Regions from separate parts of the Peribacillus sp. NPDC058002 genome, predicted to be linked through region 4. Evidence: riboswitches for the same ligand, from Rfam matches in the RefSeq annotation. Region 4 holds a riboswitch; each other region holds the start of a gene.
What was found. Region 4 has a riboswitch for glycine ahead of ACFVSH_RS15085 (amino acid permease). Riboswitches for the same ligand answer to the same signal wherever they lie in the genome.

Region 1 (7,987 bases), on a different contig from region 4:
AGACCCATATCCGCATGGGCTCTTTTAAATTAAAAAGACTTCTTGTGCATCACACGGGCTTTAGGGAATGAAAGTTAACTGTTGAACTTTAATGAACTCTTACATAAACATGAAAAAATCCCCGCCGGCAGGCAGGGATTTTTTTTCGTGCAAGCTATCAGTCTATGCTTGATAACGCAGAACAGGTTTTCTTGCAGCAAGAGTTTCGTCAAGCCGCTTTATAACGGTTGTATGCGGAGCTTCCTGAACGATTTCCGGGGTTTCTTCCGCTTCCTTGGCAATCTGGATCATCGCATCGATGAACGCATCCAGCGTTTCTTTCGACTCGGTTTCAGTCGGTTCTATCATCATTCCTTCTTCTACGTTCAACGGGAAGTAAATGGTCGGAGGATGATAACCGAAATCCAGCAATCTTTTGGCTATATCGAGAGTCCTTACCCCTAATTTCTTTTGACGGCGTCCGCTTAATACGAATTCATGCTTACAATGACGATTATATGGTAAGTCAAAAAATGGTTCCAACCTACGCATCATATAATTGGCATTGATGACCGCATTCTCGGTGACGGCTTTAAGACCATCAGGCCCCATTGACCGAATATACGTATATGCCCTCACGTTTATCCCAAAATTACCATAATAAGGTTTTACCCTGCCGATGGATTGCGGACGATCATAATCAAGAACGAATTGTTCACCTTTTTTGACCACAAGCGGTTTAGGCAAGTAAGGAATCAAGTCCGACTTCACCCCTACAGGACCAGAACCCGGGCCGCCCCCGCCATGCGGGCCTGTGAATGTTTTATGGAGATTTAAGTGAACCACATCAAAGCCCATATCACCCGGTCGTGCTTTTGATAGAACTGCATTCAGGTTGGCTCCATCATAATAAAGCTTCCCACCTGCGTCATGGACAAGTTGGGCCATTTCCAAAATATTTTCTTCAAACAATCCCAATGTATTGGGGTTCGTCAGCATCAAGGCCGCGGTATCCGGTCCGACAACACGCTTTAAATCCTCAAGGTCGACTAACCCATTTTCATCCGACTTCACTGTAATCGTTTCAAGCCCGGCAACAGTTGCAGAGGCAGGATTCGTACCGTGTGCAGAATCAGGTACAATCACTTTAGTCCGTTCTGTATCGCCATTCGCTTCGTGAAAAGCGCGAATCATCATCAATCCAGTCCATTCACCGTGAGCACCTGCTGCAGGCTGTAATGTCACTTGGTCCATCCCGGTGATTTCCGTTAAGTGTTCCTGCAAATCAAATAATAGTCCCAATGCTCCCTGAACAGTAGCCGGATCCTGATATGGATGGATATGGGCAAAACCGTTGAAGCGCGCCACATTTTCATTTATTTTCGGATTATATTTCATCGTGCATGAACCCAGCGGATAAAAACCCGAATCCACCCCATGATTCCGCTTGGAAAGTGCTGTATAATGACGCATGATATCAAGTTCGGACACCTCAGGAAGTTCTGCCTCTTCTTCACGGATGTAGTCGGCAGGAAGGATTTCTTCGAGCGAAATAGTTGCAACATCCATTTCTGGCAGACTGTATCCGATTCGACCGGAAGTACTGATTTCAAAAATGAGTGATTGATCTTGATTATTCATGTTGATCCCCCAATTCCTGCGCAAGTGCATCAATTTCTTCTTTAGTTCTAAGTTCAGTTACCGCGACCAGCATATGATCTTTCAGCTCAGGATAAACCGTCCCTAAATCGAAGCCGCCGATCATCCCTTTTTCAAAAAGGTTTTTATTGATTTCTGAAAACGAAGCAGGCAGTTTAATGACAAATTCATTAAATGAAGGACCGTCGAATATCACTTCCACCCCTTTTGCCATAATTGTTTTTTTCGCATAATGCGCTTTTTGAATATTTTGCACAGCCATTTCTTTGACACCCTTTTTCCCAAGCGCGGTCATTGCGACAGAAGCTGCCAAGGCATTCAAAGCTTGATTGGAACAAATGTTGGATGTGGCTTTGTCACGGCGGATGTGCTGTTCACGAGCTTGAAGGGTCAGTACAAACCCCCTTTTACCATTTTCATCCACCGTTTGACCGACGAGTCGGCCCGGAACTTTCCGAACAAGTTTATTAGTAACGGCAAAATAGCCACAATGAGGTCCCCCAAATGCCGCTGGAATGCCGAATGGCTGGGCATCCCCCGTTACGATATCTGCACCGAGTGCTCCAGGGGATGTCAAAGCTCCCAATGCAAGCGGGTTACTGGAAACGATAAACATGGACTTGACACCATGAATGATTTCCTCCATTTCTTTCAATGGCTCGATGCGGCCAAAAAAGTTCGGATATTGCACGATCACTCCTGCAATGTCATCATTCGCCAATTCGCTTAAAGCAGCTAAATCCGTCACACCGTCTTTATAAGGAATTTCGACCACTTCCACCCGTTGCCCTTTCGCATATGTCTTCACAACTTCCCTTGATTCAGGATGAACGGTTCCTGAAATGAGAATCTTCTTGCGCCGCGTCTGGCCTGAAGCAAGCATGGCTGCTTCGGCTAGCGCCGTCCCGCCATCATACATGGAGGAGTTAGCTACATCCATTCCCGTCAATTCGCATATCATCGTTTGATATTCGAAGATCGCCTGAAGCTCGCCCTGTGAAATTTCTGGCTGATACGGTGTATAAGCCGTATAAAACTCAGAACGGGATAAAACATGATCGACGATGACCGGTGCGTAATGATCATAGACACCCGCACCAAGGAAGGAAGCATAGTTTTTAAGGTCCGCATTCTTGGCAGCTAGCCTTGATAATTCTTTCATTAATGCAGGTTCCGATTTAGCAGGCTTAATATCGTATTCTCCTTGAAAGCGAACGCTTTCAGGGATATCATTGAAAAGTTCTTGAGCAGAAGATACCCCTATAACTTCCAGCATTTCTTGTTTATCTTGCTCTGTCATGGGTAAATAACGATGTTTCATCTAATGACCATTCCCCTCTATTTACGTGGTTTTTTATAAAAAGGTGTTTGTATGATAACGGCTTTCAAACGCTTGGAACGGATTTCCACTTCGACTTCCGCATCCAGTACCGAAAATTCCTTATCGATAAGTACCAATCCCACGTTTTTCTTCAATGTGGGTGATTGGGTACCGGTCGTGACCTCACCAATGACTTTATCACCGCTGTAGATCTTATACCCATGACGCGGAATGCCACGGTCAATCATTTCAATTCCCACAAGCTTGCGGGGAGCTCCATTCTCCTTTTGCTCAGCAAGAACGGCTTTCCCGAAAAAGTCCACTTCCTTATCCACTTTCACTGCAAAACCAATACCGGCTTCTATCGGGGTGATGTCCGCTGAAAGCTCCTGCCCATACAGCGGCAGCTTCGCTTCAAAACGCAGGGTATCACGAGCACCTAAACCAATCGGCTGAACCCCCTCTTCCTTTCCGGCTTCCATAATCGCCTTCCAAAGGGCAGGACCATTTTCACTGTCACTATATATCTCAAAACCATCTTCACCAGTGTATCCAGTACGGGATACCAACGTGGAGATACCGTTAATCAGGACATTTTCCTTGAACTTGAAAAATCCAATTTCACTTAAGTCAGTATTTCCCGATAGTTTTTGTAATATCTTTTCTGCAGATGGTCCTTGAAGTGCCAGCTGTGTATAGTCACTCGATACATTCGTAATTTGGACATCTTCCGTTAAATTAGCTTGAAGCCAATTGAAATCTTTTTCTGTATTCGCTGCATTGACCACGAGCAGATAGTCGTCCTCTGCCCTTTTATACACGATAAGATCATCAACCGTGCCTCCGTTTTCATAACACATGGCGGTATATTGGGCACCGCCCTGCTGCAGCTTTGATATATCATTAGTCAGCATCTTCTGTAAAAAGGAAAGGCTTCCAGGACCCTTAACATCGACTTCCCCCATATGGGAAACATCGAATAACCCCGCTTTTGTACGTACGGCTTCATGTTCGTCCTTAATACCCGAAAATTGGACAGGAAGTTCCCAGCCGCCAAAATCGATCGTTTTACCTCCGTATTCACGATAAACCTCAAATAGTGGTGTTCTTTTTAAATTGGTCAAAAAATGACCCCCTTCAGATTTTTTTTAAAAATTGATTGGCTTCATTATCAAAAGCTTCTTGTCATTTCGCATCAGGTATATCCTGATTCATGATGTGAAAAAAGCACAAAAAAGGACAGAGAAAGCCCATTTGAGCTTTTTCTCTGTCCTGAAACCTGAAAGTTTACCTATGTAATAGGTTTTCCCCTTTGGTGGCCGTCCCAAAACGGGCGGCGCTCTCCAGAGTTGCGTCCAATAAGAGTTCTTTTGCCTGAGAGATTCACTGCTAAGTTTGCTCCTTCGGCGCTACATCCGTAGTCTCTCCCCTTATCTTCACCCGCATATGAATGGTTCGCCAATGAAAGGAAGCGAAATAGCCCCAAGCATCGGTAAAACCTTTGAGCATCATGGAATGCATTCTCTGCCAATTCTCCTAAAACTTCAGAAACCGTTTGAGTGTCTCCTTCAGTAATCTTGGATAAATTAAGAGCCTATAGCCCATACTAAGAAAACGCGAACTGCAAAATAGATGTACAAAGATTCTTTGTAGCGTTTGGAAATTGAATTTTCTAAATATACTTATATCCTACCCTAAGAAACTTATCTCTGCAATATCTTTTGAAGAGAAATATTTTTCTTACTTCACATACGAAATGTTCGGGTTTTGACCCTTTATTAAGGAAATTATGATTTAAGAGGGAGTTATTTCTATGAAAATCAATATATCCTTCAATTCTGAATGGAATGACGAGCTTCTGCAAAAAATGGAAAATGACGGTCCATGGGGAAATTGGGATCTTTATAAGTTGGCGGTTCAAATGGAGGAAAATCTTATCATCCCTGATTTTGAAGGTTTACAGGCGCCCAAGCACCTTCCGCAGTTAACCCCGCTTCCCCATCAATTGGAAGCAGCGAAGCAAGTGGTGGAAAAGATGAATGGAAAGGCCATTTTAGCTGATGAGGTGGGGCTCGGAAAAACAATTGAAGCAGGCTTGATCCTAAAAGAGTATATGATTAGGGGCCTTGTAAAAAAAGTATTGATCCTTGTTCCAGCCTCCCTTGTCACACAATGGGCTTTTGAATTGAATACCAAGTTTCATATACCTGCAGTTGTTCAGAGAAAAAGTTATGTTTGGGAATCCTGTGATGTAGTCATTTCATCCATCGATACAGCTAAACGCGCTCCACATCGAGATATCATTTTCACTCAGGAATATGACTTCATCATTATTGATGAGGCTCATAAACTTAAAAATAATAAGACGAAGAACTATGAATTCGTCCAAAATCTGAAAAAGAAATTTTGTTTACTCCTGACAGCCACTCCGATTCAAAATAAAGTCGAGGAGATTTTTCACCTCGTTTCGTTATTGAAACCGGGCCACTTGGGAAATGCTTCGCTCTTTTCGGAAAAGTATAAAGGGAAAGGCCGCAACATCATTGAAGATGAACACCTAAAGGAACTGGTCAATACTGTCATGATTCGAAACCGGCGGGCCGATACTGGCATTGAATGGACAAAACGGCATGTGGAAACCATCACCATTGAATTTTCTCCAACGGAACAGGCATTGTATGATGCTGTTTCCAAATTCAAGCCTATTTCGGATGGATCAAAAGGAAGCGCCTTTTCGGCTCTCACCCTCCAAAGGGAAGCATGCAGCAGCAGAGAGGCGGTCTTTTATACTTTAAAGAATATGAAAGAAAAATATGATCAGCCTTCCCCTGACTTTTTGGCAAAGCTTGATGATTTATTTTCTAAGGTGAATGAAACAGTTCAAAACTCCAAGGCTGAAAAAGCTTTGGAACTGATCAAGAAAATTGATGACAAAGTGATTATCTTTACCGAATACCGGGCGACTCAGCTATATCTCCAATGGTACCTTCAGCAGAATGGAATTTCTTCGGTTCCTTTCCGAGGCGGTTTTAAGCGCGGAAAGAAAGACTGGATGAGAGAATTATTCCAAAAGAATATACAGGTATTAATTGCAACAGAAGCTGGCGGGGAAGGGATAAACCTTCAGTTTTGCCATCACTTGATTAATTTTGACCTGCCATGGAACCCCATGAGGCTCGAACAGAGAATTGGACGGATTCACCGCCTTGGTCAGGAAGAAGATGTAATGATTTATAACTTTGCCACGAAAAATACAGTAGAAGAACATATTCTGAAGTTACTATACGAAAAAATAAATTTATTTGAAAAAGTAATTGGAGAATTGGATGATATTCTAACCAAACTGGATATTAACAATATTGAAGAATATTTAATCGATGTGGTCGGCGAGTCCAAAACAGAGGGCGAAATGAAGATCAAGATGGATAATTTTTCATCATTAATCCAATTCGCCCAATCCATGAAGGAAGGTGAGGTTCATGCAGCAACGGGAAATTCATGATTTTTTAAAAACTTACTTTAAGGCCAACGATTGTGAAATACTGGATAATGCGCCGGCCCACCTTACAGTCCAATTGACGATTGAAATGGATAAAGAATTGATGAATAGACCCTTTTATTGGCATTATCTAGAAAAAACAGGTGGCGTTCCGAACCCAGCACAGATGACTTTCATTACCGATCCCGAACAGGCTCCAGCCGATTTAAAGGGAGAAATGATTCATTTTGGCTCCCCACGCCTACATCAGATTATTCAATCAACCAAAAAGCTGGCAGGGTATACTAGACTTTTTGAGGATGCTCCTCCACCAAAGGGCGGCGGAAATAATCCTTTGTTTCCTTGGCTGACCCTGAATGTGAAAATATCCTATCAATGTGACCGTAAAAAAGATACTTTCATGTCGATCGGATTGAATTTAATCTCGGGTGAAATCATGGAAGGGTTTCACCATCGGGTTTTACCTGTAAAGGTCACCCCAAAAATACCGGATTACTCCTTTACGCTTTCACCTTTAATCATGCCCAAGAGTGGATTGGCAAGACTGGATACATACATCAGGACCAGTTTCGAGGATGATGACCATTCCTGGGCGGAGGAAGCAATGCTGCGCTGGCAGAATGATTTGAATTTATTGGAGCATTTTTACAAGGATATGGACGAAAAAAGTGAGAGTTATTATACCGAGAAAGAAGCACTAAAAGCCCAATATGAACCCAACATCAGAATATCCATCATAAACGGAGGATTATTTTACCTGTCAGATAGGGCATTGGGATAAGTATAGAACGAAAAGAAACAGATGTCCTAAGTTCGGGACATCTGTTTCATTTTTTGATATTTTTCCTTACGAACATCGACAAAGCAAAAGGGACAATGCCAAACCAATGGGACATACCATGATTTTTATCCTCTTTTCTGTGACGGCGCTTTTCTTTTCGTTCTTTTTTCGTCAGATTAAAATACTCGACAAGCTGCTGCGTCAGATATTTTATATAAGCGTTTGTAGACATTTAAAATCATCACCCTATGCAAAGTATGCCCGGTTTACGCTCCTTTTATTCCTTCGCTTGTACCCTGAACACGTGAACCTGTCGCGTTCCATTTAAAAAAAGTTTTGATTTTCGTATTACACAGCCTGCTTTTCCAACCATTCCTTCACTTGCCCAGCTTCTTTATCGTATTGAATGATGACCCTCCCCTCGCGATCATTTTTGGTCGTGGAAGAAAACTCGATATATACGTAAGGACCTTCTTGTTTCATCAAGGAATACCGCACCACACCATTGGGATATGAAATTTCCCCCTGGATGATTTTTGGAATCTCTTCGCTCCAATCTGCCGTCACATCCTTGATGGCTAGATGGACAAGGTGGTCGGCCACAAGCGATTCTTCCACTTCTTTATAAAACTTTTTATCAATGATAAACTGGTCTATCATTAGTATCGTGAACATGATGAAAACACTCGCTACAATCATGACCATCGGGAAAACGACTCCTTTCTGATTATTCATCGACTTTCGCAAC
Region 2 (7,987 bases), on a different contig from region 4:
TGTTTACCGGGAATGGGCGCTTCCATCCGCATATCCTGAGCAGCAAGGCTTAATTTAATGTCATCCATCAGGTTCGTCACCTTATTCACCTTCACTCCCGGTTCCGGATGCACCTCGAAACGAGTTACTGCCGGTCCTTGAGTGACATTGACGACCTTTGCACGGACATTGAAATTTTTCAATGTCTCATCAAGTAATAAAGTCTGTTCCTCGAGCCACTCATCATCATGCACAGCATAAGTGGGAGGTGTCAGCAATTCGATATTCGGAAACACATAATATGGATTATCCTCCGCTTCCACGGAGCCATAAACTGCCGGGGTATCGCCCTGGCCACTTTCTGCTGCCGCCTCTGTATAAAGTGCTTCTTGATACCCATTTCCAGAAAGGGATTCCTGCTCCAAGAGCGGCCTAGAGACCGAACCGGAACCCATATTGGATTCAACTGTATTTTCAGGCTCGGCGACGGTTTCCGAACCAGCCTTCGTGTCCAAAAAGGTTGGTTTAATGATCGGAGTCCCCTCTTTCGGCATAACTCTGCCCTCCTCCTGTTTCCGTTCAGGAATGGCGGATGGTGTCGCTTGTCCTGCCTCCATTTCAGCAGCATCATTCATTGGTAGCTTATCAGGTGAAGCTACTGCCCTATCCGAATTAAGGCTTTTTTTTTCCGGCATCATCTTATCCATGAAGCTGTTTTTTTCCCGGTCTTGCTTAAGCATCATCACATTGAATGGGATATGTTTTTTCGGACGTTTTGGCTGCCCCTCAGGTGTTGCCTCTGATGAATCTTCAGGCAGTGTCCCTTGACTGACGGATGGTTGATTTGATTGTGCAGCAACCTCCTCCGGAACCGATATAGCTTCAGGCGGTGTGTCGTCGGCCTGTTCGATGATGGATACAGCGACTTCGCGTCCAAAATCGACCTGGTCCTGTTCAATAGCCTCTTTTTCCACCGCAGGCTCAATTATGTCAGGCTCGCTTACTGCTTCTTCGGGCAGTGACTCTATGGAATTCCTGCGAAAGAAAGCGGGTATCTCCGAATCTCCCCTTTTTTCTTCCGCATTTCCCGGTATAAGAACGGATGGCTCTATCGTCATTTCCTCATGTGACACTTCTTTTGGAATTTCAGGGATCGATACCGGAATCTCGATATCGGCTCTTTCTTTTTTTAGGATGGGCATTTTGCTTTCTAATTCATATTCGACAATTTCTTCAGGTGGGACTATTTTTTTTTCCGGACGACGGAACCCATAAATGGGTGAAGGGATTTCCGTTGGGCGGAATGGAGTATTTGACGGGACTATTTTTGAGGTTTCCTCCCGGTCGAAGCTTCTCCGTTTTGGTTCACTATCCCTTACAGGCCTTTTCGTTGTTTCTTTGGTCACATTTTTCCCCTGTTTGGGTTCATTTTCTTCCCTGTTCCTTTCCCTAGGCTTTCTTTTATTCTGCTCCCGGTCTGGAATGAGCGGAAACTTGAACTGTCCTTTTGGATATTGAAACAGGATTTTCGTATCCGGGTCTGGCGTCTGGGACATTTTTTCCACTTTTTGATTATAATCTTTTATTTCTTCTTTCTTTGACTTCGAAAGCTTTGAAAAATCCATTTTCTTTAATGTCTCTTCATCAAGCGGCTCATCTATAATAATTTCTTCGATTTCAATAATTTCCTCTGCTTGGAACCATTTTTTCATCTTATTTAGCCATTTCAAAACTATCACTCTTTCTACATCTGTAGTTATGTAACTAATTCTACCAGTTATTTTAAAAATATCGAGAAAATTTAAGCTGAATTGGGATTGGCATCTATATTTTTTATCGCATTCCTGCTAACTTAACGTAGTTCGCAGAACTCCTACCCTATTAAACCCCTTCTGGAATGAGTTTAAACCTATCAATTGCGAATTAACATTAGCCCCTAGTCTACTATTTAAATAAAACACCGCTGTTAAATCGCGTTTACAAAGAGATTAAGTTTTCATGCAGCCTTGGAAGCAGACTGGCCAATTCATTGCAACATCCTTCATGAAACCGCCGGCGGCATTCAAATACATGCCGCAACCCATAAAACACCGTTCGTTAATACCGAACGGTGTTTTGTGGGTTTCTGCGTTTTTTTTTTGCAAACAAAGATCAAAGAAGACTATTTCCATTCATAAAAACTGCATACAACCTGCGCCACTGATTTGGAGGCGATCAAAAGGGCCTCTTCATCAATATCGAATTTAGGATGGTGATTGAAATAGGCCTTCTCCACCCCTTTCGGTTTACAGCCAATGTAAAAGAAGCAGCCAGGAATCTTTTCTGCATAATACGAAAAATCTTCCGAACCTGAGAAAACCGGAAATTCCACAACATTCTTAATATCTTTGTCATTCATGCTTTCCAGGCTATTTTTCACGAATCCAGTCAGTTCAGGGTCATTATATAACGGAGGATAATCGGGCACATATGTAAGCTCGCACTGAACATCAAATTCCGTTTCTATCCCTTTAACGATCCGGTGGATTTCCTTATCGATCAGCTGCTGGGTCTCTGCCGTCATATAACGGACATCCCCTTCAATTTCTATACGATCTTTAATGACATTAAAGCTTCCCTTTCCATCGAAGGAGCCGATTGTGACTACGCCCATATCAAAAGGGTTCAAGCGGCGGCTGATTACGGTTTGTACGGCTGTCACGAAATGGGCGCCTGCCACAATGGTATCATTAGCCATATGCGGGGAGGAACCATGGCCGCCTACACCCTTTATGGCTAATTTGAAATAGGTCCGTCCAGCCATCGAATAGCCGCTGCGATACCCGACGACCCCTGCTGGATGCGAAGGGAATAAATGGATTCCGAAGACAGCGTCCAGTTCATCCAAAACCCCTGATTCCATGATGCTCTTCGCTCCACCAGGAGGTGTTTCTTCTGCATGTTGATGAATTATTTTGATCGTACCTGATAGGGAATCCTTCAGCTCAATGATGCAGTCTGCCAGTACCAATAAATAAGCGGTATGCCCATCGTGTCCGCAGGCATGCATGACACCTTCATTTTTTGAACGGAACGGAACCTCCGCTTCTTCTGTAATCGGCAGTGCATCGAAATCGGCACGGAGACCTATCGTTTTCCCTGGTTTCCCGCCTTCGATCGTCACGATGATCCCTAATCCATTTCCTGCATTCGTTTGAATCGATACATCTTTCCCGTTATAAAAATCAATGATATATTTTGCCGTTTTCTCTTCTTTGAAGGATAGCTCCGGATTCTCGTGTAAATGACGGCGGATTTGAACCATTTCCTCTTTACGGGCTTCCAGCATGTTCATTAATTTGCTTTTCACATTCACGATTATTCTCCCCCATTATTTTAAGTTGATTGGCATATTAGTAAGTTCCGTGTTCGCTGCAAACCTTTTGTATGCATAAAGCCAATTAAAAAAGGACAGAGAAGGGTTGCGCAAACCTGCCGCTCCCTTCTCTGTCTTTTCACCTGAGAATTCAACTCCATTTTGGTCGTGGAGATTTCCCAGTTGGCGGCACACTTCCTGCGCGCTGTCCAGAGTTGCGTCCAGCTGCGGTTCCATTTACCTGAGAGATTTGCTCCAAGCGATATTTTCGGAACTTGCTCCCTCGGCGGCTCAATGCTTTGCACTCTCCCACAACGTTCATACGCTCGTTCTATCGTTTTATTCTGTATTTTCAAAATATTACAATTTAATTATCACCGATAAAAAAATAAATATCAACTCTAAGAGTCATAAACTCTATTAAACTTTAAAAGGACCGATGTCAGATGCTGACACGGTCCTTTTAAAGTTTAATATATCATTGTTCACGCTTTTTGTTTTTACCCATAATGAAGATGGGCTCCAACTCATTTTCTTCGTAAAGAAATGATAGAGCCGTTATCGGAACATGCCCGCTGGCAAAGAAGCTCATCGCCATTTGAGCAAGAATATCATAGCCCGTATCATTCTTCACATCGGCAATGATGATGACATCCTGATGGGGAATGGCAACAGCCATGGTTCCCTCGACCTTGTCCTTCATTTCCCGAAGCCATGATTCATTCAGGATCCTGCTGGCATCATACCCATCATTCGTGTTCAAAAAATAAAATGCATTACCTGCAACGATATCCGACTTCATTTCAGTGGAGAGGGAACGGGCATTGAAAAGGGCAATTTCACGGATCCTGTCACCCTGCCAATTTTCCCGTTGAATCATCTTTTCATCTATAAGACGGTAGGTTTTCCCTAAATCAAGGGCATAAAAAATCCGGGTTTCAGCCGTATGCTCATCGAATAAAAATGGATTTCCTGCTTCCGATTCCATTGGAAAGGAGGTCGAGCGGATGACTGGGAAAATGAATTTCTCCTTGCCTTCCATGCTGTGTTCTCCCCCCATCACATTCAGGGCCTCTTCCACGTAATAGATAATTTCATCGATGGCCTTTTCCTGTACGTTTTCATAGTTAGCAAGTACAGGAGGCAACTCGATGGTGATCCCCTTCCCGGTCTTCACATTTTCCACCCGTAACGTATCTTGCTTGCTATCGAATTTGAATGTGCGATTTTCATCTTTTAAACGTTCTTTCAGGATATTTTTCAGCTTCGTGCTGTCCATTTTCATGACTGACCCTCCTCTTCATTGAAAAATCCCCAGCGAGAAGGGGAAATTAATTATAGTGATTGAATGAATTCCTCAATTTGTTCTTGCGTTTTGCGATCCTTGCTCACGAATCTGCCTAGCTCTACACCATTATCATACGCGATGAAACTTGGTATGCCGAATACATCATTCGCCGCACACACATCGATGAATTCATCACGGTCCACATGAATGAATGTAAAGTCAGGAAATTTCGTTTCAATCTCCGGCATGATCGGTTCGATTACACGGCAATCCCCGCACCATGTCGCTGAAAAAAGAAAGATATGTTTGCCTTCATTTTTCAATGCATCATATTGCTCAACGGTTTGTAAATTTTCCATTTGAATATTCCTCCTGCTCTAAATGACACCATAGTTTTTATAATCCCATCATACCAGACTCTCCAGAAATCAACCATTAATACGGATCGGTTGAACGGCCGTGATAAAGCTTATTTCTGGGGCACGGATGAAACGATTTCCATCATTTGTTTTGCATCGGTTTTTAATTGGTCTTTATCCGTTTCGGTTGTCAGCTTCACCCCGCCGATCCCCACTGCAAGCTCATACTTTTCTTTCGGTATCTCTTTGACCGAAATAAAGCCGAATTTATCATCGGTTTGGAAAGAATGTTGCATTACATTTTGATCATCTTGTTCTTTTATCGCCAAATATAACACGGAGCTGTCTTCTTTTTCATTTGGATTGACAAATAATATATAAATCTTATCATCTTTTTGTAAAATCAAATTATTATCATGTTCTTCCACTACTTTAAAATCCTTTGGCAGATAAACCTGAATTAGCCCCGCCCCTTGATTGGGCTGTTTTTCATCGTCACGAAAAGCCACTTCAGCAGCCTTCATTGCCTTTTCGGTTTGTCTCTCAATACCTGAGCAGCCCGCGATCAAACTGCTTATCAACAGGAAAACAAGAATATTCTTATTCGATAAAGCCATCGTCATTCCTCCAGCCGTCTCTTTTACTACCTTATGGATAATATTATCCTTATTTATGGGATTCATCCATTTTCTAAAAAACATGGTACAATGAAAGCAATTTTAATACCGAGGAGGAAAACAATGAAGTTAACCGTGTATCTTGCTGGGGAGATCCATTCGAATTGGAGAAGTGAGCTGAGAGAGAAGGCCGCTGCACTGAAGCTCCCTTTAGAATTTGTAGGCCCGATGGAAAATCATGATCGCTCCGATAATATCGGTGAAGATATCCTCGGGGAACAGCCGAATCCCATCCTGAAGGATGCGGCAGCTTCCCAAATCAATAATTTGCGGACAGCTCTTTTGATGAAAAAAGCTGATCTTGTTGTCGCTCTATTTGGCGAGAAATATAAACAGTGGAATACCGCCATGGACGCAAGCACCGCCATTTCCCTGGGTAAACCGCTTATTTTGATTCGTCCGGAATCCCATCATCATGCCTTAAAGGAATTATCGGAAAAGGCGAGTGTCACGGTAGAATCCGTTAATCAAGCGATGAAAGTGCTTTCTTATATTTTTGAAGAAGGGCTGTAAAAACTCCCTGCCCCTTAACTGCTCAGCTCAAGTATGAATGTTTGATCATTATAAAGAAATGAAAAAAGGCTTGCAGGGCCTCCCCTGCAAGCGAAAAGAATTTTTTAACTTATCCCTTTTTTATGGGAATCCAAATTTCAGAGTAATAGTCAGGGTTTGAAGCGTCGTCATTCGCGTATACTTCCAATTCTGGAGTTCCGGCATGTTCATAACCGCTGGTAGGGAACCATTCGGAAAAAATTCGTTTCCAAGCTTGTTGGATGGCATCAGGCATAGGTCCGTGAACTTCGAATGCAACCCACTTGGAAGCCGGTATCGTAAGGGTTGAAAACTCTTCAGGCACTTTCCCGGCATACTCTGCTCCTATCCAATAATCCATCGTTTCATTTTTTTCCACAGTCCGCTTATCGACACATACACCAATCAAGCCATCTATTTGGCCATTGTTCAGCTTAGCTAACCTATCACCTGTTCCATCCGCATTCACTTTCTCCCACAACTTTGGAATCCCGATTAAATTCTCTTCATTAACCAAAGAAAACTCCTGCTTGATTCCAATCAATTGAAAGGAATCCCTTTCAAGGATATTGTATTTCATCGGTTTTGCCCCTTTCAGAATCACCTGTATCACCAGGCGTTCATAGAATTTCAGTTTCCCCATATACTTTCGGGCTTCGCTTGGAGATACCCCATGCTGCCTTCGAAAAGCTTTCGAGAATGCCTCGGGGGTGTCATAGCCATACTTGTAGGCTAAATCAATGACCTTGCCATTTGTTGATGAAATCTCCTGGGCCGCTAAGGTCAGTCTTCGACGACGGATATAGTCACCAATGGTTATATCCGTTAAGATGGTGAAAGTCCGTTGAAAATGAAAAGCTGAGGCATTCGCCTGCCTGGAAATGCTCTCGATCGTCAGGTCCTCCAATAAGTGCTCCTCGATATATTCGATGGCCTTTTGGATTGATTCAACCCACCCCATTTCGTTCCCCCCTTGTTACTATACTAGCAAGGCCGCTCAATAAAATCCTGTCCGTTCCTGCTCTGTTTTGGCAGTATTCGTTTCCATCATTCGAAACCCGCTTTTCCATGACGGGGATTCAAAAATCCTGTTTTTTCTTTTTCAGCTTATACTCGTGTTGACCGGCAAGCATCCTCATGATATGAAGGAACATGTCCCCCCTGGTGATTCGCTCATTTGTAAATACGCCGATCGCTCCTTCCTTTTTGCTAATATTCTCTTGCCTTGTGAAGGCGTCCATCACCGGGCCCAGCTCTTCACCGTCCAGCAGCTTCTCAGCAACAATTCCCGGAATTGGGATTCTCGCTCCGGCAGCTACAAAGACCTCACCGTCCCTTGTTGCCATTGCACCCCAATTACACAAAAACAGGGCCTGTCCCATTTTCACGACACCGCCTTCAAGCCCGATGCCCATTTCGGCATCACTGTGAATCAAGCAGTTCCGGGCACGTGTCATTGCCCCCTCCATCGTTTCCTCGTCTGAAAAAGGCTGTTCCGGGACCCCGCTCTCCACTTGAAGCGAAATGATTTCTGCATCTTCATATACACCAAGCACGGCACTTACTTTCGCCGGATTCTTACTGCCTACTGCTATTTTCAATATAATTACCTTCCTTCTATGTAAAAAAAGCTGATGGAAAAGGATACATGACAGCATCCCTTTCCATTTCAGCTTCCACCATCAACCGTTATTAATCAAGGTCTCGAATGTCGTTTTATCACAGGAACGAACCAATTTCCCAATCAGTTCACGTGCAGCGGCATAATCATCAATATGAATCATGGATGCATGTGTAT
Region 3 (7,987 bases), on a different contig from region 4:
CTCTCAAATAGTACTGAATCGAGTTCACTCTCAAGGGTCTTAATTCTTGCCGAAACAGTTGGCTGTGATAAAAACATTGCTTCTGCGGCTTTATGAAAACTATTAAGGTGAACAACATACATAAATGCTTCAATATGATCAATATTCATCTTGCCAACTCCTTTTCCAAAATGAACGCAAAAAGCTCCTGTTCGCTTTTCGCGTTCAGGAGCTTTCGGTTGTCCAATCAGCTCATCCACTTATAATAATTCTTTCTCCGATTTTAATCTGATAAAACCAATAAGTAAAGTATAATTTAATTTACAGAACAACAAAAAATCACGATATATTTTTTACGTTTTCATACATTATGATATTCAAGGAACGTAATAGTAATTATGCAGATGAAAATTTCAGGATTCTAAGTAAATAAAACGAATACTTTTTGGCCGTTTCAGAACTTTTCCAAACTGTCCATCCTGTCTACGTTATATTTTTTTCTCCTTATAAAATAGAAAAGAACTGTCATCCTAATGGAGTAATTCCAATAATGACATAAGGAGAGAAACCACATGCCTCAGCAACAAATTGATATCAACCAATTAAATCAAGCAAAAGCAAACGTTACCCTTACGCAAACCTTACTTTCACAAGCAATTGAAAAATCTTCCTCTGATCCAACTTTGGCACAAGAAGCCATTAAACAAGCTGCTCAAGAAATCGCCCAAGCCCAATCTTCCGTAAATCAGGTATACAATACAGTACAAGCTCAGCAAGCGGAATGATTTTGAGCATTATCTCGATTAATTGATTCAAAACAAGAAGAAAGAGGCCTATATCCAAATTTAGGAATAGGCCTTTATATAACGAATGTTTTTGGTGAATCCAAGCTTTTTCACCCCCACTTATTTAATGGCGGTATACTTTGTGGGAACTTAAACGCATTGTATGGATCATACCTCGTTTTCACTTCCCTAAGCCGTTTGAAATTTTCTCCATAATACGCAGTTGGCCAATCTTTGATTAGAGTATCCGGCCAATTCACATAGTCACCGGTAGTAAATGGCGACAAGGCATGCTTCAGGTCCTTGATCCAACGAATGTTTTGCCGCTCTTCTTCTGGATTGGTCCATGTAGCCTGATACTCCTGGGCGATGATGGCATCGCGATAATAAAAAGCTGTCTCCTTTGGATCTTTAAGCCCCGCCACTCCTCCTAAGGATTGGTGCCAAATGGCTGCATCTTCATTTGGAGCATTTCCTAAAAAATGTTTCATGGTCATGATTGCTTGCTGCGGAAAAGCTTTTTCAATGAAAGATCCTGACCTCTTTCGATACGCCGGTTGATTTCCAGCTGGATAATCAAAGAATCTTACGGCTTCAATGTATGGGACTTCCTTTATCATGACATTTATTGGTGAACCAGTTTTTGTCAAAGGCTTTAATAGCTGCTTCAATCTATGTGACGTTCCAACAAATTCACCTTTAGCAAAAATTTCGTTTGCTTCCTTTGCCTTGAACTCTATTTCTGAAGTTAAGCATTCATCAGCTTGAGGGGCCCAATCCTGCCAGGCTTCAAACACCGCTTCGAAATCTTCCCACCCCCATGTGACGGAGAAAATAGATACCCTTGATACGGGGGTTACCCTGAAAGTAAGAGAAGTGACTATGCCAAAGTTTCCCCCTCCTCCCCCGCAGCAAGCCCAAAATAAATCACTATTGATTTTCCTATTTGCTTTAATGAGTTTGGCGCCCCTCTTTCCACACGCCCTTACCATTTCTATTTCAAGTAGATTGTCACAAGTAAGTCCAAAGCGCCTCGTTAACATACCTATTCCACCGCCGAGCGTAAGACCTACAACACCAACACTGCTTTCGGTCCCTGCCGGAATCGTCGTTCCATAGTTCCATAACGTATTATATACTCGCCCTAAATCAGCTCCGGCTTCAATTTTTGCGATCATTTTTTCACGATTGACCTTGATATTGTACATTTCACTAATATCAATGACTAGACCGCCATTCACTAATGAAAAATTTTCATAACTATGCCTGCCGCTCCTAACCCGGAAAGGTGCATGATTTTCCCGGGCCCACTTCAATGAATTCAACACATCATCGGAATTTTGACAAAACACAATGACCTTTGGGAATTTAGAAAAACTTAAGTTATTATTTATCCTGGCACGCTCATACTCAGCATCATTAGGTGTAACGATACGCCCGGTAAGCTTTGTTCTTTCCAAAAGATAACCCCTTCCTCGAGTAAATATGTTACATCCTATGAAAAAACCTGGCAGGAAGATACATTCCTCTTGCTGGCCCTCCCTTGTAATGGGGTCAATTTAGCTTTACTCGTGAATTTTTCAGTTTTACTCGTGAATTCAACGCATTTACTCGTGAATTCCACGGTTTTACTCGTGAATTCCAGCTTTACTCGTGAATTCAACTACTTTACTCGTGAATTCCACGCATTTACTCGTGAATTCCACGCATTTACCCGTGAATTCAACGGTTTTACTCGTGAATGAATTCAGCAATTGATCCCCAAAAAAAAAAAAAGCCCTTCTCGAGTTAAGAGAAGGGCTTTTTGTTACCTTATCAGGAAATCTCATCATTGGATTTAACATCCAATGGTGTTCGTTTATCCATTTTCAGCATGTAATAACTTGCTGCGACCAAGGCTAGGAAAACGATCCCGACAACCAAGGAAATCCTTGTGCTAGGATTGATCCACATACCGACCAGCACCATCAGTAAAAAGGCAATTGTCGCATAGTTACTGAAAGGGGCCAACGGCATTTTGAACGGATGTTTCTCCATTTCAGAAGCATTCACCTTTCTGAATTTAAGCTCACTGATAAGTATGACAAACCATGGAATCATCCCGGGCAATACACTCGCACTGTACACATAAAGGAATAATTGCGGCGGTGCAAGGTAATTCAGGATAACCCCGATGCCCAATCCTAAAAGTACAGCGATCGTGCAATATGCCGGCACTCCATTTTTTGATACTTTAGCAAAGGCTTTCGGGGCTTGGCCATTCAATGCCAGTGTGTAAAGCATACGTCCTGCACTGAAAATCCCACTGTTGCATCCAGACATTGCTGCAGTGATTACGACAAAATTGATGATGCCTGCCGCTGCAGTGATACCTATTTTGGCAAAGGTTGAAACAAACGGACTGCCTAAGTCATCCAGTTGATCCCAAGGGAAGACGGTCACGATGACGAATATGGCACCAATGTAGAAAATTAAAATGCGCCATATGATTGATTGGATCGCTTTTGTTACGGTCTTGGTTGGATCTTTCGCTTCTCCGGCTGTGATGCCGATAAGCTCAACGCCTTGATAGGCAGCCACGACAAGGGAAAGCGCGAAGAAGAATCCTTTCCAGCCTCCCGTAAAGAAGCCGCCATTTGCCCAAAGATTCGATAATCCAATAGCATCCCCGCCATTCCCTATTCCAAAGAAGATAAGGCCAAGGCCAGCAATGATCATCAATATAATCGTTATGATTTTTATAAGTGCAAACCAAAATTCAAATTCCCCGAAGGATTTTACCGAAATAAGGTTTGCCGCCCCCAAGATGATCATGGCGACCACACCTGGTATCCAAGCAGGTAACTCCGGGAACCAATATTGCATATACAACCCAACTGCGATGATTTCGGACATTCCGACGATTACCCATTGAAACCAATTGCTCCAAGCAGTCATATAACCTGCCAAGGGATGTATATAGCTGCTCGCAAAGGTTGCAAAAGAACCTGTAGTCGGTTCTAAATATAGCATCTCACCCATGGAACGCATGATGAAAAATATAAAAATACCTGCGATTGCATAAGCAAGCATTACAGAGGGCCCGGTCCATTTGATCGTGCTCGCAGATCCCATGAATAACCCGACCCCGATGGTTCCGCCCAAGGCTATCATTTGAATATGTCTTGATTCCAGCCCTCTCTTTAATTCCTTGTTCGACATGATTAACTCCCCCAGATGCAATATCGGTAATGCTTTTCCATCCTTGCCACGAACGACTCTCTTTTAATTAGAATTGCTTTATCGTAATCAATATTACATAACACTTCAATTATGTTTTCTTATCTTATAATAGTAAATATTCTGTAAAAATACAATTGTATTTTTGAAATAAACAGTTACCAATAATATCTTGTCGATTTTTCTAATCTTAAAATATCATTTTAAAAAAATGATGTTCAGTATTTTATAATAGTGTTCGTTCAAAAAGAGTGGAAAACTATCATTTCTGCTTAAACCTTAAGTTAAATACAGACCACTATTAAACTGCGGATAATGCCTGTTTCATTTCAAAAAAATTTGTTGACCAATCGAAAAATAGATGATAGAATTCCAATATTATTTTATAAGCATAATGAATGATCCAACAGTGGAAGATTAACACTGACAGACATTTATTCACAACCGCATACAAGCAAGCGATGAATGCTATGGATGACACTATAGCAGGAGCAGCTTCTGGAGAGACTGTACAAGATGCAGCGCCGAAGGATTCACAATCTCAGGCAAAAGGACAGAAGAGTAACGAATGATAGAATTGTTATTCTGAACCCTTTAAGAGATTGGTATTATCCAATCTCTTTTTTTATTGTCCAATTTGTGATTGGACTTAAAACTACACTCTTGAAAACCATGGAATAGGCAAGCAGGGCAAAAAATCACGCCCATCTCTCCAAGACCATGCAGGTTGAAATCATTCACTAACAAGACTATAAAAAACGGGGGCGCAAGAATTGGCTAAACAGGAATTAAAAAGAGATTTAAAAAATCGACATGTACAACTGATTGCAATAGGAGGAACCATTGGCACCGGTTTATTTTTAGGATCCGGAAAAGCCATACAATTGGCTGGACCTTCCATTATATTCTCCTATCTGATAATAGGAATTGCTTTGTTTTTTGTGATGAGGGCGCTGGGCGAATTGCTATTATCCAATGCAGGTTATGCATCATTCACTGAATTTGCAACCGAATATGTCGGTCCATGGGCTGGATTCGTGACAGGTTGGACATATTGGTTCTGTTGGATCATGACCGCAATGGCCGATATCATAGCTGTCGGTGTCTATATACAATATTGGTTCGATATCCCTCAATGGATTCCGGCCCTAATATGCCTAGTCATTCTGTTAGGGTTGAACCTATTGACCGTTAAGTTATTCGGCGAATTGGAATTCTGGTTTGCCATCATTAAAGTAGTCACGATCATTGCCTTGATCATCGTAGGAATCATTCTTTTGATCATCGGCTTCAATACCAATACCGGAACGGTTTCCGTAACGAACCTATGGAATCATGGGGGCATGTTCCCCAATGGCATTTCCGGATTCCTATTATCTTTACAGTTAGTCGTCTTCTCATTTGTCGGTGTCGAATTGGTCGGGGTTTCCGCAGCGGAAACGGCGAACCCGAGAAAGAACATTCCCTCTGCCATCAATAAAATCCCTGTCCGGATTTTACTTTTCTATGTGGGTGCCCTATTCGTCATTCTCTGTGTCAACCCATGGACACAACTTGATGCCACGAGCAGCCCATTTGTAGAGGTCTTTGCGTTAATCGGCATTCCTGTCGCTGCAGGAATCATCAACTTCGTCGTGTTGACATCCGCTGCTTCTGCATGCAACAGCGGTTTATTTTCAACAAGCCGGATACTCTATACGTTAAGCAGGAATGGCGAAGCCCCTGCTAAACTGGAAAAATTAAATAAACAGGCTGTTCCAAGCAATGCCTTATTAACATCCACCATCGTTGTATCAATAGGGGCATTATTGAGCAAGCTGATACCGGAACAGGCGTTTACCGTGGTGACGACCATCAGTGCCATCTGTTTCATTTGGGTATGGAGCATCATCTTGATCTCCCATATCAAATATTCGAAAACAAGGCCTGATCTAAGAGCTCAATCGACTTTCAAGGCTCCTTTTACACCCTTTGTCAATTACGCTATTTTAGGATTATTCCTATTCATCCTTATTGTTATGCTATTCGCTGAAGCTACACGACTATCACTGCTTTTGACCCCGATCTGGTTCATACTCTTGGTGATACTATATAACTATCGGAAAAAAAATAGCTAAAGGAAATAAAGTCTTGAATTCAATTCGAATTCAAGGCTTTCTCCATCTAAGAAACATATCAAGATTAGGCAGTTGGCGCTTTTTTGCTAAAATATATCACCCAACTCCATTAAATTTTATATCAAAATAGTGTAAGCTATTATATATCATCGGACCTTTTTAAAAGAAGGTAAATCCGTCTTGCATGAATTTTCCTTCCCGGTTTGGTTCACCAAAGCCATCAGTGGCATTGAAGAATAAACCCCATTGATGGACGTTTCACTTATTTAAAACGGAGGGGTTTGTTTAATGAAGATTATATATATCCTTACTCTAGTTCCTTTTATAGGCATACTAGGATTTCTACCTTTTGTTAATAAAATAGAACCATACGTATTAGGGATGCCTTTCAATATGTTCTGGATGGCTATGTGGGTTGTCCTTACCTCTGCCATATTGGGCATCATGTATAAGCTGGATCCCAGGAATCGGGAAGGTGACCCGAAATGAATATTGCTCTCTTAATCATTTTAGCATTTTTACTTCTATCGATATTTTTAGGGATACGCTCTTCAAAAGGAAAAGATATGGACTTGGAACAATGGACGGTGGGCGGACGTGGTTTTGGTGCGATTTTCGTCTTTCTGCTGATGGCCGGTGAAATCTATACGACCTTCTCCTTCCTTGGCGGCAGCGGCTGGGCATATGGCAAGGGCGCACCCGCTCTATATGTTCTAATTTACATTACTTTGTCTTACGTATTATCCTATTGGCTCCTTCCGGAAATATGGAAATATGCCAAAGAAAATAAACTGATGTCTCAATCCGATTTCTTTGTGAGCAAATATAAGAGTCCCAGTTTAGGAATTTTGGCTGCACTTGTCGGTGTGGTGTCGATGATTCCAGTGATCGTCGTGCAGCTGAAAGGATTGGGAATCATTGTCTCAGAGGCATCTTATGGTGCCATCTCAATGCCCGAGGCAGTTTGGATGGGGGCGATCAGCCTTACCATTTATGTGATGATCTCCGGAATACACGGTTCTGTTTGGACAGCGGTCATTAAAGATATCATGATGGTCGCCATAATAGGATTTTTGGGGATTTATCTGCCGATCCATTACTTTGGCGGATTTCAGCCGATGTTTGAAGCGATTGATGCGGCCAAACCTGGTTTTCTAAAGTTCCCTGACCAGGGACTTAGCGTATCATGGTTTATCTCCACGGTAATATTGCTCGTATTCGGTTTCTATATGTGGCCGCAAGTTTTCAGCGCTGTCTTTTCAGCACGCAGCGGCAAGGTATTTCGAAAGAATGCCATCATCAGTCCTTTATATACGCTCATGCTGTTATTCGTCTTTTTCGTTGGGTTTACAGCTATATTGAAAGTGCCCGGACTTGTTGGGGCAGATGCAGACCTCTCATTGCTGCGCCTTTCGATCGAGACCTTTGATCCATGGTTTATAGGCATAATCGGCGGAGCTGGATTGTTGACCGCGTTGGTGCCGGGATCCATGCTTTTGATGAGCGTCGCTACACTGCTCGCGAAAAACGTCTATAAGGAATTTGCACCTGCAGTGTCCGATCGCCACGTTGTACGATTGGCAAAGTTCCTTGTTCCAGTCATTGCCCTTATAGCCGTCTACTTCACCTTAAACGGCGGCGAAACGATGTCAGCATTAATTCTAATGGGCTACAGTCTCATTACACAGCTATTCCCGTCCCTGCTCTTTAGTCTGAAGAAGAATAATCCCATCAATAAATATGGCGCAATCGCCGGCATTATCACCGGATTATTCATCGTAATCTGCATTACACTCAGTTCTTCAACTATAGGAACCTTGTTTCCATCCTTGCCGCAAGCCGCAAAAGATTTGAATGTGGGAATCATCGCCTTGGCGGTCAATTTCA
Region 4 (6,504 bases):
CCTATTAAAGTCAATGCAACGAAAGTAAACAAGATTACAGGTCAAGGAACGGTCTCAGGAAAAGGACCGTTTCTGATTCCGAATAGTTCTGTCCAATCAGTAAATTTAGTAAATGCATTGCTTAAGCAAGGAATACCTATTGTACGTGATGCACAAGGTAACTTCTTTGCAAAAGCTGTAGCTAATCAGGTATCAGCAGCGGTGAAAGAATCAGGGTTACAGGTTGGAACTGCTGAGGTACCAGCAAATGCAGTGGCTATTACGTCTTTAAAAGTGGCTATATTAAAGGATGGAGGTATGGGTAAACAGAAATCACACGCAGGAACAAAGCTAGCTTTGAAAAGACTAGGTTTTGATGTGACAGAAGTTACGCCAGTCGAAGTGGCTAAAAATACCCTTAACGGTTTTGATATTTTTGTCTATAGTGGAACGGAAAATCTCATTTCTACCAACCTATCTGAAGCTAATAAAGAATTTGGGTTACAAAACGCCGGGCAACTTAATGAGTTTAAAGCCAATGTGACAAGCTTCTTAAATGAAGGAGGCAAATATATAGCTGTAGGTGCTGGTGCATCTAGAGCAACTAAAACACTCGGTCTTACAGACGACATCATTAATGTAGGAGGTTCCAACAGTAATGGTATCGTAAAAGTCGATTATGAGGGAAATGGTTTAACAGCAGGATATGGAGAGGATGATATCGGCTTTGTCTATCGTCCAACATGGTTCACTGGTACGGATAATGATGAAGTCGTCGCGACCCTTGCAGATTCAGATAATTTCTTCGTAGCTGGTCACTGGAAAAATAACATAACCGCCAAAGGCCAAGCTGTAATCGTAAAAGAACAGAATAAAGATGTAACTCTTATTGGGTTAGAAGCAGGTTTCCGCGACCACCCGGATTACTTGTTCCGTCTTCTATCAAATGCAATTTTCGAAAAATAGTAGAAACAGCCAAAGCCGGATTCAGCACTGAATCCGGCTTTGGCTATTTGAGTAATGCTAAACGCTTGCTCTGAACTTATTACTTTTAAATCATCTGTTGCAAAAACCGCTGAAACACGATTCTTATCAATAAGTAGTTTTTTTGCCGATTAATAATGGTGATTACTCTTATAATTCACAAGCTGGATATGGATTCACTAACCAGGAATCATTGCAGATGAAGTTAAATGATTGGTTTAGCTGAACAAAATATTAGTATCTAAAGCTTCTTTGAGCGTTTCTTGTTCATAAGTAATATCGGTTGACTTATGGAGTTCGAGAGACCAACGAATTTAGCTCAATTTAAAAAGCATGAACCAAGTAGATTACCGGTTCCTGCCCTCAAGTTGCCAAATTAACTATAAAGGTTTAATTTTTTGGTTTACTTCAGGCTTTTAAATAATCAAGGTCTTTTTCAGTGCTCACCCAATATTGACTTGGGCTTTTCATGGATAGATTTCGCTATTGGACGTTCGTTAAGTATTTTCCATATACATAACCTGTTTCCTTACCGTACTTAATTTTGTACCAAGAACTGCTATTAGTAATGACGGTAACAGTTTGGCTTTTCTTCAAAGAGCCAAGAACTTTCCCTGATATGGAGGGTTTGGAACGGACATTTAACTTTGTAGCATTGACCCTACCAGTCATATTCTTCGCTGCCGGTTTGTTTAATGTGTTGGAAGTCGTCGTTGCACGGTTTGTTCTTACTTGGATCTATCGCTGTAATGTTATATACGTATACTTTCCGTTCAAAACCTTTGATACATCCCATGATGCACTTTGGACACCGGCATTTTTATTAGTATTATTGGTCAGTGTCGCCACGGTTTTGCCTTTTGCATCTTTTACTTGAACAGTTACCTTCGCCTTTTCGTTAATCTCATACTTCAAATCAACTTTATTCGTTCTTGAATCATATGAAGTTTTTATATACTTAATGGAAGGTGAAGTTGTATCGGGTTTTGTTAATGTAAATGTAACCGTTGCCGAGCTTTTATTTTGATTACTATCGATCGTTGCAATTTCAAATGAGTACTTACCGTTCAAAACCTTCGATACATTCCACGAGGTCCATTGGATACCGGCATTTTTCTCTGTATTATTGATCGGAGTAGCTAGGATTTTACCTTTTGCGTCTTTTACTTGAACAGTAACCTTTGATTTTTCATTGGTCTCATACTTTAGAAAAACCTTATTCGCTTTTGAGTCATATGATGTATTTGTATTATTAATAACTGGTGCCGTTGTGTCAGGCTTTGTTAATGAAAATGGAACAGATGCTGAACTTGAATTATTACTACTATCAATCGTTCTAATTTCAAAGGTGTATGAACCGGTGCTTACCCTTGAAGCATCCCAAAAGACTAATTGCGATCCTGATGGCTTTTCGTCCCCTGAAACAAGAGAAGCGACGATATCCTCTTTTTCATCCTTAACTTCCACTGTCACATTCGCTTTTTCATTCGTATCAAAGGTTAATTTGACTTGGTCTGTTTTAGTATCATAATACGTTTTTATATCATTAATTGTTGGCGCTGTTTCATCTTTAGGGGCAGGGTCCGGAACTGGTGTTGGGATTGGCGTTGGAATGACAGGTGCCGGGTCCGGCTTTACTGGTTCTACTTCCTCAGGTTCTGGCTTATAAGCTTGTTTTAAGCTTGTCCCTTCATAATAGAATGCAAGAATCTCGCGATACGTATTTCCCTGTTCGCCAGCCTTTTTCGCGCCATACTGGCTTAGTCCGACACCATGGCCGAAGCCTTTTCCTGAAACGTTAATCGTATCCTTTGCAGTATCCACTTTGTCTATTAAAAAGCTTTTCATGAAGCTCAGACCTATAATGTCTCTAATTTTGGAAGCCGCTACATCTTCTAATATTACACTTTGTTGTAGTGCTTTCCCCTTTTCTTTCACCATAAATTCAATCGTAATACTTCCTTTACTCACCCTGCCGCCACTTGTTGGTGCTTGAAGGGTGAGTAAAGGGACAGCGATAATTCTAATATCTTTGCCTGTATAGCCATTTGACTGTAGCCATGCTTTTATATTAGAAATTTCTTGTGTTTGTTCGACTTCCTTCGTATTAGCCCACCATGTATCTGGTTTTGTCAGATCTAAGTTTGTAAGGTCTATTTGATGCTTCTTCACACTAAAGCTCCATGCAGTTTACGGATCATATGGATCGTTTTTGACCATTAAATATGGTCGCTCTGTGCCGCCCCAAACATTTTTGTTGGACTCCGTTTTTCCACCATTGCTAGAGTAAAAAAGAGCATCTGATCCTATGTCGATACGAATACAAAGGTAGTCAATAAGGTTGCAAAAAGAAGTAATTCAAATACAAATAGATTCGTAACGACACAATGGCAAGTAGACGCACAGCTTCCATGTCCATATTGTAGTCAGTGGTTGGCAGCGACTAACTTCTCCAGACATGCCAAGCGACACTTAACAACCACACAGGATATTTTCACGAATGAGAAATTTAGAGAAAAAATCAAAGAAATGATCCAGGCGAAAAAAGAAGAATTAAATTAGAAATTATTATCATTACTGGGATAATCAAGCATTCTCCCTGTAAGGGTGGGGGTTAAATCTTACAAGAAGAATATGTGTTTATCTACCTGCAAAACCAGGCTCTGAAAGGAGAAGAAAGAACCGGAGTAACGTATATCCAAGTAAATAATTTGGATCAATTAGGATTATTATTGTATAACTAGAGACGAGATTTAAAGATTGATTTCAAAGTAGCTAAGCTTGATTCTAATAATTAAGAAGGGACGAATGGACCATGGCAAAACAACAAATCGGTGTGATAGGTTTAGCCGTAATGGGTGAAAATCTCGCATTAAATATTGAAAGTCGAAAAAGGTGGTGAGCGGAAATGAGTAAGGATAAGAAAATCAAGCTAAAGAAGCCAAAGAAGTGGTGGGGATGGGTTCTAGCAATTATCGTCATTGCTAATTTAGCAAGTGGTTGGGACCAAGAGGAAGTTGTTAAAGAAGAGAAGGAGGATGCCCCTAAGCAATCTTTACTGCTGCAAGGATTCTCGCGAGTCTCGCAATACGTCAATTTTCTCTTTTTCCATACATCAATTGTGATAAAAATATAGACAATATTACCTTCCCCCATCTATAGATCTAGACGTATTTTCAATCGACAAAATGCCTAAATCCTTCGTTATTCTAAGCATCGTTCAAAAGTGGATTGGTTTGCACCTACGATACAACAAATTTGATTTTGCATAGCTAATAACTTCTAATTTATGAACTGTCAGAAAAAAATATCGTCTGCGTTTAAAATTCAGAAAATAGGGATTTTTCGGATAGTTGTTGAAATTCCCATTAAAACCCGTTAATATACAACTATTAAAGCAACTTTATATCAGCGGATGATGATTGTGGGAGAGACTAAACGTTGTTTAGCACCGAAGGAGCAAACCCTAAAAAACAGGGAACTAATCTCTCAGGTAAATGGACTACAATTGGACGCGTCTCTGGAGAGAGCCCAAGGCCACCGAAGGAGTTAAACTCTCAGGTAAAAAGACAGAGGAAGTTAGGAAACCCCCTATCTTTCCCCTGCCCTTTTTGTATTTGGAAAGATAAAAAAGGAAAAAGAGAGGAGTGTGCATTGAAATCTGTTAAAAAGAGTTAATCTTTTAATTTCAACGATTACCGCACAATATTTTTTTCAAAAAGGTTGGTAGATTAGAAAAAAATTAAAAAAGGGGACAGAATATGAATCTATTTTGATAAAAATCTATATCCAGTACCTATTAAGGAAAGCGCTTACATTAGTGGGGTCAGTCTCCCAGTACGCTAAGTATTTAACTCATTGAAGGACTGACCCTTTATAAAGAAAAAAATCCAAGTAGCCTATAAAAGTAGAAAGTGGGGAATCGTATGCAGGAACAAAAGTTGGATAGAGGGTTAAAAAACAGGCACGTACAACTCATAGCTATTGGTGGTGCAATCGGAACGGGATTATTTCTTGGAGCGGGTAAATCTATTCATTTAGCTGGGCCATCAATTTTATTTGCTTACTTGATTACAGGCGTCATTTGTTTTTTAATCATGCGCGCTCTTGGAGAACTACTCTTATCTAATTTGAACTATCATTCTTTTGTTGACTTTGTAAAAGACTATTTAGGTAATATGGCGGCATTTGTTACTGGCTGGACCTACTGGTTTTGCTGGATTTCAATCGCAATGGCCGACTTAACAGCAGTTGGTCTTTATACCCAGTATTGGTTTCCTTCCGTACCACAGTGGATGCCAGGTTTAATTGCGCTTGTCATTTTGCTATTTATGAATCTAGCCACCGTAAAACTTTTTGGCGAAATGGAATTCTGGTTCGCATTAATTAAAGTTATCGCTATTCTAGCACTAATTGGTATCGGTATTTTCATGATTATTAAAGGCTTTTCCACAGATTCAGGCGCAGCCAGTTTCACAAATCTATGGAGACACGAAGGTATGTTCCCAAATGGAATAAATGGCTTTATCCTCTCATTCCAGATGGTAGTGTTTGCGTTTGTTGGTATTGAACTTGTAGGACTTACAGCGGGTGAAACAGAAGATCCAGAGAAAGTTATCCCAAAAGCAATCAATAATATTCCTATCCGGATTATAATTTTCTACATTGGCGCACTTATTGTCATTATGAGTGTCTATCCGTGGAACGCAATCATCCCATCGGAAAGCCCATTCGTCCAAGTATTTGTGGCAGTTGGTATCGCTGCAGCTGCCGGTATCGTCAATTTTGTCGTCCTAACATCGGCCGCTTCGGCATGTAACAGCGCAATCTTCAGTACAAGCCGGATGGTATACTCACTTGCCAAAGATAAAAATGCACCTGTGCCATTTGCAAAACTTAATGCCCGTAAAGTACCTTCCAATGCATTGGCCTTTTCAACTGTCGTCATTCTAACTTCCGTTGTTTTGAACTATTTAATGCCCGAAGGAGTATTTACGTTAATTACAAGTATTTCTACAGTATGTTTCATCTTTATTTGGGGAATTACTGTCATCAGTCATTTGAAATACCGCAAAACAAGGCCAGATCTAGCGAAAATGAACAAATTTAAATTACCACTTTATCCAATTTCTAATTACTTGATCCTTGCTTTCCTAGCGTTCGTACTTGTTGTGCTTGCACTTGCGGAAGATACTCGTGTTGCCTTGTTCGTAACTCCTGTTTGGTTTCTTTTGCTGATTGCGATTTATAAGATGCGAAAAACGAAGGTAGATCAGACGAATCAGAGGAAGGTAGTGGGAAATTAAGTGGCAGTCTGCCCGCTTTAATAAGCAACCATTAAGATATATGAATGCTTATATTTTGATGAGAAAGGGATTATTTTAGAATAGTGTTGTTAACGCTTTCAAAATTGCTTGACATAATTAATCACAACTACTATTCTAAATGTACCAAATTGAATAAGCGAATGACAGTTGTGGGAGAGTGCAATGCGACACAAGCCACCGAAGGAGCAAGTTCCAAAAAGACCCTTGGAACAAA

Region 1: it holds a riboswitch for glycine, as region 4 does, so the genes downstream of both, gcvT (glycine cleavage system aminomethyltransferase GcvT) here and ACFVSH_RS15085 (amino acid permease) in region 4, are expected to answer to the same signal.
Region 2: it holds a riboswitch for glycine, as region 4 does, so the genes downstream of both, ACFVSH_RS09140 (amidohydrolase) here and ACFVSH_RS15085 (amino acid permease) in region 4, are expected to answer to the same signal.
Region 3: it holds a riboswitch for glycine, as region 4 does, so the genes downstream of both, ACFVSH_RS00725 (amino acid permease) here and ACFVSH_RS15085 (amino acid permease) in region 4, are expected to answer to the same signal.

The regions. Positions count from the first base shown of each region.
Region 1 is NZ_JBHVQU010000026.1:1,692-9,678, forward strand. It holds gene ACFVSH_RS07635 (rhodanese-like domain-containing protein) at 1-1, shown strand, start outside; gene gcvPB (aminomethyl-transferring glycine dehydrogenase subunit GcvPB) at 163-1,620, opposite strand; gene gcvPA (aminomethyl-transferring glycine dehydrogenase subunit GcvPA) at 1,613-2,959, opposite strand; gene gcvT (glycine cleavage system aminomethyltransferase GcvT) at 2,977-4,083, opposite strand; glycine riboswitch at 4,225-4,308, opposite strand; glycine riboswitch at 4,312-4,399, opposite strand; gene ACFVSH_RS07655 (DEAD/DEAH box helicase) at 4,773-6,461, shown strand; gene ACFVSH_RS07660 (YqhG family protein) at 6,439-7,239, shown strand; gene ACFVSH_RS07665 (YqzE family protein) at 7,286-7,471, opposite strand; gene comGG (competence type IV pilus minor pilin ComGG) at 7,588-7,974, opposite strand; gene comGF (competence type IV pilus minor pilin ComGF) at 7,967-7,987, opposite strand, start outside.
Region 2 is NZ_JBHVQU010000034.1:1,582-9,568, reverse strand. It holds gene ACFVSH_RS09145 (DNA translocase FtsK) at 1-1,709, opposite strand, end outside; gene ACFVSH_RS09140 (amidohydrolase) at 2,141-3,328, opposite strand; glycine riboswitch at 3,553-3,656, opposite strand; gene ACFVSH_RS09135 (DUF1444 domain-containing protein) at 3,813-4,619, opposite strand; gene ACFVSH_RS09130 (thioredoxin family protein) at 4,670-4,981, opposite strand; gene ACFVSH_RS09125 (hypothetical protein) at 5,092-5,598, opposite strand; gene ACFVSH_RS09120 (YtoQ family protein) at 5,722-6,171, shown strand; gene ACFVSH_RS09115 (GyrI-like domain-containing protein) at 6,281-7,150, opposite strand; gene ACFVSH_RS09110 (DUF84 family protein) at 7,269-7,790, opposite strand; gene ACFVSH_RS09105 (M42 family metallopeptidase) at 7,872-7,987, opposite strand, start outside.
Region 3 is NZ_JBHVQU010000002.1:5,839-13,825, forward strand. It holds gene ACFVSH_RS00705 (LysR family transcriptional regulator) at 1-149, opposite strand, end outside; gene ACFVSH_RS00710 (hypothetical protein) at 552-764, shown strand; gene ACFVSH_RS00715 (FAD-binding oxidoreductase) at 875-2,224, opposite strand; gene ACFVSH_RS00720 (amino acid permease) at 2,580-3,965, opposite strand; glycine riboswitch at 4,472-4,550, shown strand; gene ACFVSH_RS00725 (amino acid permease) at 4,757-6,100, shown strand; gene ACFVSH_RS00730 (DUF3311 domain-containing protein) at 6,389-6,589, shown strand; gene ACFVSH_RS00735 (sodium:solute symporter family protein) at 6,586-7,987, shown strand, end outside.
Region 4 is NZ_JBHVQU010000082.1:10,431-16,934, reverse strand. It holds partial or broken gene ACFVSH_RS15110 (M14 family metallopeptidase) at 1-945, shown strand, start outside; gene ACFVSH_RS15105 (SH3 domain-containing protein) at 1,447-1,635, opposite strand; gene ACFVSH_RS15100 (hypothetical protein) at 1,702-3,135, opposite strand; partial or broken gene ACFVSH_RS15095 (NAD(P)-binding domain-containing protein) at 3,779-3,853, shown strand; gene ACFVSH_RS15090 (hypothetical protein) at 3,872-4,099, shown strand; glycine riboswitch at 4,379-4,478, shown strand; glycine riboswitch at 4,482-4,538, shown strand; gene ACFVSH_RS15085 (amino acid permease) at 4,890-6,269, shown strand.